Regions from separate parts of the Halobacillus sp. GSS1 genome, predicted to be linked through region 1. Evidence: riboswitches for the same ligand, from Rfam matches in the RefSeq annotation. Region 1 holds a riboswitch; the other holds the start of a gene.
The links. Region 1 has a riboswitch for lysine ahead of dapA (4-hydroxy-tetrahydrodipicolinate synthase). Riboswitches for the same ligand answer to the same signal wherever they lie in the genome.

Region 1 (4,217 bases):
TGTGAAGCTGAGTCCTGTAAACGCCATTCCTGCTATGACCAGAGCCAACATACCAATTTTCCCTCGGTTCTTTTTCACATTCAACACACCCACCACGATCGAACCAAGCAGCATTCCCACAGCCAAACCTGCTTCAAGAAAGCTGAAATCCATGGCCGTTCCTTCTAAAATGGTCTTCACAAATAACGGAAGTCCCATTGTCAAAGGACCGACTAGGAAGAGATTCATAAAAATTGTCGTCAGAACGACAAGTGAAATAACACGGGAATTTTTCACGTATAGCAAACCTTCCTTAAAGTCATCCCAAAACCTTTTCTGTTCCTCCGACTCTCCTTTCAGTCTTGGTACACGCATAAAGAAAATGAAAGCACTCGCCACGATGAGCATAACCGCTGTTGTCGCAAACACAATTTCATAGTTTCCAAAGGCAATGATGATCCCGGCAAGCATCGGAGCAAGGATGAAGGAGGTCTGGTTGGTCATTTGAATAATGGAATTGCCTCGCGTCAAGTTATCTTTATGAATGATTGAAGGAATGACAGCACTTTCCGCTGCCCAAAAAAAAGCATCCAGAATGCCGAAGAAGAAGGCGAACGTCACAAACGTCCATAACGTAATCCCTCCAAACATAAACCAGACGACAAGACCAATCAGGAGCAGACCACGGATGAAATCTGACAAAAACATGATTTTTGTCTTATCAAAGCGATCCGCCACCGTTCCACTGATAATCATGAATACTACCCGTGGAATACTGACAGCAATATATAGAATGCCAAGGGAAGCCTCTAAACCTAATACATTGACGACATACCAGCTTTGTGAGAAAAGGAAAAAGGAAATACCGAAGCTTGATAAAAGCGCCGCTCCCCATAGCAGCAAAAAGTTTCGATTTTTAAATATGGACGGAATCTCTTTCGATTCCGTTTCTGATTGTTGCAACGCTATTTCATGAACTGTCATTTGAATCACACCTTCATATGTTATTGGTTGATTTCATTGTATAAAAGGTCCATACCTTCATCGATGTGCCCGGGAATGAATCTTCATCCGCCTCGAGGCTGAAATTCTCCTAATCTATGTAAAAAGGGGTTTGCTTGTTGCAAACCCCTGGGATATCAGCCGCCCATGTATTGACTACGGCAGCGATTAATACAATTAAAATATGCTTGGTCATTGGATCCAAACTGTGCGGCACAATTGTTGATACATGTCCGGTACAAATCGTGCTGGCTTTGGCCTGATGGTGGAAACGCTCCTCCCCACGAACCTCCGGGTTGGAAACCTCCGTTGTACCCAGGAGGAAGACCACCAGGACCTACCCACTGCCCAGGAACGGACGGCTGCGGTTGCCATCCTCCACCGCCTGAACTTCCCCACGGAAACGGCTGCTGCCACTGTCCGCCTGTTCCACCACCCCACATGCCCGGGGGAAGCATTCCTCCAAAACCTCCTCCAGCTCCTGGGTTAAACATCCCACCACCGCCGAAAACGATCCGATCCTGATTCCCGTAACTATAATCACTTGGATACTGATTCATTCGACCCGTCCCTTCTAAAAAACTCATACACCCTATATTAAGAACCCAACCCACAAATCGTGCCTATCCTCACCATTTCTCCTTAATTAAGAAACGCTCTCTATTCTTGAAGACTCAGTTTCGAGATGTTCGTGTGATTCTAGGGGCTCCGGGAAAAGGATTGCTTTCCATGGGGCGGAGGGAAACGGTGAGCCTCCTCAGGCTACGCCTTCTGGGGTCTCACCGTTTCCCTCCGCCCCTTTGCCATGGAAGATTCTCGAAACTACTCCTGAAAAGTCAGCTCGTATGGATACGGGAAGTGGATGATTAGAAGACCTCCATAGTACGTAAAACCTTGATTCGGATTGTTTTATAACTTTAACAGTTGGATAGTTGAAGACCACCCAACTTGGTACATGGGTTCGTTTCTCCTTTACATCGAAAGGGGTGGTTGGGAAGCTGCGAGACTCCAGCGGGAATGGATTGGCTGGCAAGACCCCACAGGACGAAGTCCGAGGAGGCTTGCCGTCATCCCCGCAGGAAAGCGAGTAGCTTCCCAGCCACCCCTGAGCTCAATCCTGGCAACGAACCCCGGAAAACATCTCGAAACTGAGTCTTCCACAATCCTGCTATATAGCTTAAGATAAGAATCTCAGAGATTTTGTCGAATTGTTTGTTCCCTTGTCTTACCACTTGTAAGATGGATACTTTTTTGATAGTCTTTTAACTAACTAAATATTTTCTTATTTCAAATGATTTTGAAGTAAGGATAGAGGTGCAATGACATAAGTACACTTGTCGGAGGAGAATGAGCTCCTGAGATGAAGGTGGAAAGGGGAAATTGCCGAAGCGAAAGGGATCTCATATCCCTGATGCTGGTTCTGCTGCTGAACAAGTACAGAACTGTCATATAGGAAACTATATGGAGGGCTATCTTACGCAGGAACGGTTAAAAGTTTCTACGGCAGCAGCGAAGCCCTCGTTGCTGCCGTTTTTATTTTGACTGCCCTAGCCCTCACAACCTCGAACGTATTCAAAATTCTAAACAAAGGTGTGAGGTTATGAATTTCGGCCAGGTATTAACAGCGATGGTGACCCCATTTGACAGAGAAGAGAACATTGATTTTGATGCAACCCGAACGTTAGTCAACCACTTGATCGAAAATGGTTCGGACGGCCTTGTCATTGCAGGTACAACCGGTGAATCACCAACACTAACGACAGAAGAGAAAGTGAGTCTCTTCAAGTTCGTTGTCGAAGTGGTTGACGGAAGAGTTCCTGTCATTGCAGGGACCGGATCCAATAACACGAGAGCGTCCATCCATTTAACTGAAAAAGCCGAGGAAATCGGCGTCGACGCTGTCATGCTCGTGACCCCTTATTACAATAAGCCAACTCAAGAAGGTCTTTACCAGCACTTCTCTACGATTGCAAGATCCACATCACTTCCGGTGATGCTTTATAACATTCCAGGCAGAAGCGTCATCAATATGGAGCCGGATACCGTCATTCGTTTATCTCAAATCAAAAATATTGTGGCGATTAAGGAAGCTAGCGGTGACCTTGATGCAGCAACGGCAATCATTCGTGAAACATCCGATGATTTTGCCGTTTACAGTGGTGAGGACTCCAATACACTTCCATTCATCTCTATTGGAGGTACAGGAATCGTCTCCGTATCCTCCCATGTGATTGGAAATGAAATGCAGGAGATGATCCAAAGTTTTCGCGAAGGCGACTTTGCTTATGCCGCCCGCCTTCACCAAAAGCTTGTTCCTGTGATGCATGCCATCTTTTCTGCACCAAGCCCGTCCCCTGTGAAAGCAGCGCTGAATGCTAAAGGTGTAGAGGTCGGCGGCGTCCGTCTTCCGCTCCTGCCGCTTACAGAAGAAGAACAAAAGCATGTACTCGGTGAACTTGAAAAAGTACAACCGAAAGAAGCGGTAAAGGCTTCATAAGAAAAACCGCCCATCATGGGCGGTTTTTTCATTTTTTGTAGACAATCTCATCAATAATCCCGTATTCCTTCGCTTCTTCCGCACTCATAAAATAATCACGATCGGTATCTTCTGCCACCTTTTCTACAGGCTGCCCCGTGCGTTCGGCGATGATTTCATTGATATGCTGCCTTAATTTAATGATTCTTCTAGCAGAAATCTCTATATCAGCTGCCTGCCCGCGTGCTCCTCCAAGCGGCTGGTGAATCATGATTTCACTATTCGGCAGAGCATACCGCTTTCCTTTGGTACCTGCCAACAAAAGCATTGCCCCAAAAGAAGCCGCCATTCCGGTACAGATCGTTCGTACATTCGGCTGGATATACTGCATCGTATCCAGGATAGAAAACCCTGCAGTCGTCGATCCTCCGGGGCTGTTGATATACAAGGAGATATCTTTTTCCGGGTCATCCGCTGCCAGGTATAAAAGCTGGGCGACGATGCTGTTGGCCATGTGGTCATTGATTTCTTCACTTACCATAACGATCCGGTCTTTCAAAAGCCGGGAGTAGATGTCGTAGGACCTCTCTCCTCTGCTCGTCTGTTCAATGACATAAGGAATCGTATTCATCAGATTTCCCTCCTTTTATGCTGCTAAGGAGAGATCGTTTAAAGGTGATCCTGGAAGCTGATTTCTGGAAGCTGGTTTAAGGAGGACTGGGATCTTTTCAATCAATACAGCTGGATCCTGTATGGTTAG
Region 2 (4,217 bases), on a different contig from region 1:
TCGTTGCTACAAATTCACTAGTACCAGGTGCTGTTTTAGCTAAAACAATTTACAATGAAAATGGTCGAGCACTTCTCCAACAAGGTGTCGCTTTTACACCTAGGATGATCGAGCGGTTAAGAAGCTTTGACATTACATATGTGTATATTGAAGATGGACGAACATCAGATATTATTGTTGACTCGCCTCTCGCTGAAAAGACACGGATGAAGGCGATCCATTCCATTAAGCAATCTTTTTCCAATATCCATCACTCTGTCGTATCTGAACACCGTTATGTTTTAGAGGAAACAGGCAACGAATTGCAAGAAGTTGTACGTTCTCTCATTAAAGAATTACGCAATAATGGAGAAGTCATTTCCTTGTTGTCGGATGTTTTCACCCACGATGATTATATCTTCACTCATTCGTTGAATGTAACAATGTACGCGCTTGCTCTTGGAAAAGAGTTGCATCTCACTCCTCCTAAGATGGAGGCACTTGGACTTGGGGCGATTCTCCATGACGTGGGAAAAATGAACGTCCCAAGAGAGATTCTCTTTAAACCAGGAAAATTGACGGTTGATGAATTCAGGCGTATTCAAACTCATACAGATGACGGGTTTGAAATCCTGCGCCAAACACCCAACATTCCTCTGCTAGCTGCTCATTGTGCTTATCAACATCATGAGAGGCTGGATGGGTCAGGGTATCCGCGTGGGATCAGGAGTGACGACATTCATCTGTTCGGAAAGATTCTGGGCATTGCGGATGTATTTGATGCTGTAACAAGTAATCGTGTATATCGCGAGGCTATGCTCCCTCATGAGGGCTTGGAAATCTTGTATTCCGGCTCTGGTTCTTTATTTGATCAACACATGGTAGAGGCGTTCAGACGTTGTATTGCGGTCTATCCCAACGGAGTATCTGTTCAATTGGATGATGGACGTGAAGCGATCGTCGTAAAACAAAACCCATACTTATGTGATCGCCCCGTAATAAGGGAAATTAAAAGAGATGGAACAAGGGGGCGGGACATCGACTTGTCTAAAGAATTAAATGTTATGATAGCGAATTGTCATCTGACCTCGGTAAGTTGATGCTTAAACCCTTCTTTTCTTTCATATAGATAGATGAGGAGGGTTGTTCTATGCCAAAAAAGAGTGCGACTACTGGTTCCACGATCGGAAAAAGGATTGTGCTTAGTCTGCTGTTTTTCGCCCTTTTCACAGCGTTAAGTCTATGGTTCATTAACCGAGGTGTGACACCGGCTCTCGTAGAGATTGCTGAAACAAAAGCTCAACAGCTGGCTAGGGATGCCATTAATGAAGCAGTCAGTAAAACGATTGCTGAAGATCTACAATTTAATGACCTTGTCAATATGGAGAAGGATAACCAAGGTAACATCGTTTATATGGGTTGGAACTCTGTAGTTGTTAACCGTGCACTGCGTGACACGACGATACGTGTTCAAAATTTTTTAAAGAGGATGGAGCTTGGTGAGCTTCCCATGGAGGACACCTCTCTGGAGCCAAATATTGACCCTGACCGCACACAGGAAGAGTTAGGGGAACAGCCAGCGACACTCATCGAACTCCCTATTGGGGTAGCGACAAACAATAGTTTACTTGCAAACCTCGGGCCGAAGGTACCTGTTCAACTTAGAGTAATTGGAGACGTTCAATCTGAAGTCGATATCAAGATGACAGAGTACGGAATTAACGCTGCACTGTTTGAATTGACGATTCATTTTGAAGTGAATGTCCGGATTGTTATTCCGTTCTCTACAGAAACAACGGTGGTAACCAATAACATTCCCATTGATCAAGCTACCATTCTTGGGAAAGTTCCTAATTTTTATGGTGGTATGGGGGGAGAAGGAGATCCATCATTTTCCTATCCAATGGACCCCTTGCAATAAATGCTTGGAATTGTTAGAATTACTGAGAATTGAATATGCGTGACCTTATCAGATCGGTGAGGTAGAGGTGCAAACACCATCAGTAATCAATTGGAGCCAGACAAGCAACGATAATTGGTGGAAGGGGATGTTTGCCGAAGTGTCTTGTAGTTCGTCAAGCTATACGACGCTGGTGTATATCTGAACAAGAGATACACTGTCATGCATGCTTTTGGGTGCATGGGGCGCTACTGATCGAAATGGAGGATAATCAAATTGCCACTTACAAGGGCAATGGTAGGTTATTTTCTATCATTGTCTTTTTTTATTCCTCATTTTTATCCGCAGTAGCCTTCCAATCCCGTTACATCAAGATTTACGGAGGGGAACTATTATGGAAGGAACCATCTATTCTTTAATTCCAGCAGTATTAATGTTAATCCTTGTTCTATTGACAAGGAAAGTCATCCTGTCCTTAGGGATCGGCATCATCGTAGGAGCATTCCTGATCACACAAATGGATATTGGCGGAGGATTGTCGTTAATCTGGTCAATTTTCGCAAACATCTTTGTAAGTGAAGGCGCACTGAATATGGGAAATATTTATTTGTTATCATTTCTATTCTTATTAGGAATTACGACCGCCTTCATGACAGCCTCAGGAGGAAGCAGGGCTTTTGGCCGCTGGGCTGTTGAACGTATTCGTACGAGAAAAGGAGCGACACTTGTCCCTGCTATTCTTGGAATCATCATTTTTATTGATGATTATTTCAATGCACTGGCCGTAGGACAAGTGGCGCGCCCTGTAACGGATCGATATAAAGTATCACGGGCTAAATTGGCCTATTATATTGATTCTACGTCAGCTCCGATTACTGTCATATCACCGATTTCCAGTTGGGGAGCTTATATAATTGGAACAATCGGTAGTATTCTGGCTGCTAATGAAATTACGCAGTACCAGGCTTTTGAAGCATTCGTGCTTATGATTCCTGCAAATTTATATGTATTTGCAGCACTATTACTCGTATTCCTGACGATTTACTTAAGATTGGATTTTGGTCCAATGAAAGTACACGAAAAGCGGGCCTTGGAAACAGGAGAATTGAACAACCCTGAAAAAGGGGATGTACCTGGTGATTTGAATGACGAATTCAAAGAGCATAACCATGGGAAGATCTCTCATCTAATCTGGCCGATTGTAGCACTCGTTGTCGGAACCGTGTTAACAATGATTATCACAGGAGTGCGTAACACAGAAGGCAATGTGGACCTTCTCTCTATCTTTGCCAACACAAATGTGAACATCTCCTTGTTCACGGGTGGAGTTGTTTCTGTTCTTGTTGCTCTTGTGCTGTATATCAGTCAACCAAAGCCTAAATCAGGAACCCCTCTAGTGTTTGGTCAAGGCATGAAAGCTATGTTACCAGCGATTTACATCTTGGTTTTCGCCTGGATGATCGGTGATATCATCGGCCAGCTTCAAACCGGAGAATATTTAGCACAGCAGTTCACTCAAGCAGACATAAGCCTTGCTTATCTGCCTTTGATTATTTTCTTACTGTCCGGTTTCATGGCATTATCTACAGGAACATCTTGGGGAACATTTGGAATTATGCTTCCAATAGCAGGAGAAATTGCAGCAGTATCCGATCCTACACTGATTCTTCCGGCACTGTCAGCAGTACTTGCGGGATCTGTGTTTGGTGACCATTGTTCACCGATATCCGATACGACGATTCTTTCCTCAACAGGGGCAGGATCGAACCACATCGATCACGTACTCACACAGCTTCCTTATGCCCTTATCGCTGCAGGAGCTGCTTCCATCGGTTATGTCATTTTAGGTCTGTCCGGTGGAGTTTGGCTTCCTCTGTTGCTCACGTTAATTATAGTTACAGTTGCAGCGTTCATCATTCACAAGTTTAATCATAGTCAACCAACGGAGTAAAAAAGAAAAGATGTTTTAATTGGAGAGCAGGAACGGTCACCGTTCCTGCTCTTTTTGTGTTTCCAGCCGACTCACTTCATTAAAGTTTCAAAAAAGTCATAGTGAATATGGCTGGCACGCCCACCCGTTGTTTGAAGATGATTCAAAGGCATAATATGGTAGTTCATTTTGCTTAAGTCTTTTCACTTACCTTCCAATTTCTGAAAATTAAAAAATTATTTTGACAAGCTGTGTGTTGCTCGTTATAATTTAAAGCAGAATAATCAGAAAAATAAAAATTGAAAAACATCTTTTTAAGGTGTTTAACTCAGGGAGGTCTTTCGCATGGAAAATCGTGCACAATGGGGAACACGAGCTGGTTTCATACTGGCAGCCGTCGGTTCAGCC

Region 2: it holds a riboswitch for lysine, as region 1 does, so the genes downstream of both, J0K78_RS14485 (Na+/H+ antiporter NhaC family protein) here and dapA (4-hydroxy-tetrahydrodipicolinate synthase) in region 1, are expected to answer to the same signal.

The regions. Positions count from the first base shown of each region.
Region 1 covers NZ_JAFLHE010000003.1:157,559-161,775, reverse strand. The annotation lists gene J0K78_RS09305 (MFS transporter) at 1-963, opposite strand, end outside; gene J0K78_RS09300 (hypothetical protein) at 1,119-1,541, opposite strand; lysine riboswitch at 2,283-2,461, shown strand; gene dapA (4-hydroxy-tetrahydrodipicolinate synthase) at 2,582-3,478, shown strand; gene clpP (ATP-dependent Clp endopeptidase proteolytic subunit ClpP) at 3,507-4,088, opposite strand; gene J0K78_RS09280 (sigma factor-like helix-turn-helix DNA-binding protein) at 4,104-4,217, opposite strand, start outside.
Region 2 covers NZ_JAFLHE010000008.1:56,445-60,661, forward strand. The annotation lists gene J0K78_RS14475 (HD-GYP domain-containing protein) at 1-1,079, shown strand, start outside; gene yunB (sporulation protein YunB) at 1,130-1,900, shown strand; lysine riboswitch at 1,955-2,138, shown strand; gene J0K78_RS14485 (Na+/H+ antiporter NhaC family protein) at 2,274-3,830, shown strand; gene J0K78_RS14490 (sodium-dependent transporter) at 4,155-4,217, shown strand, end outside.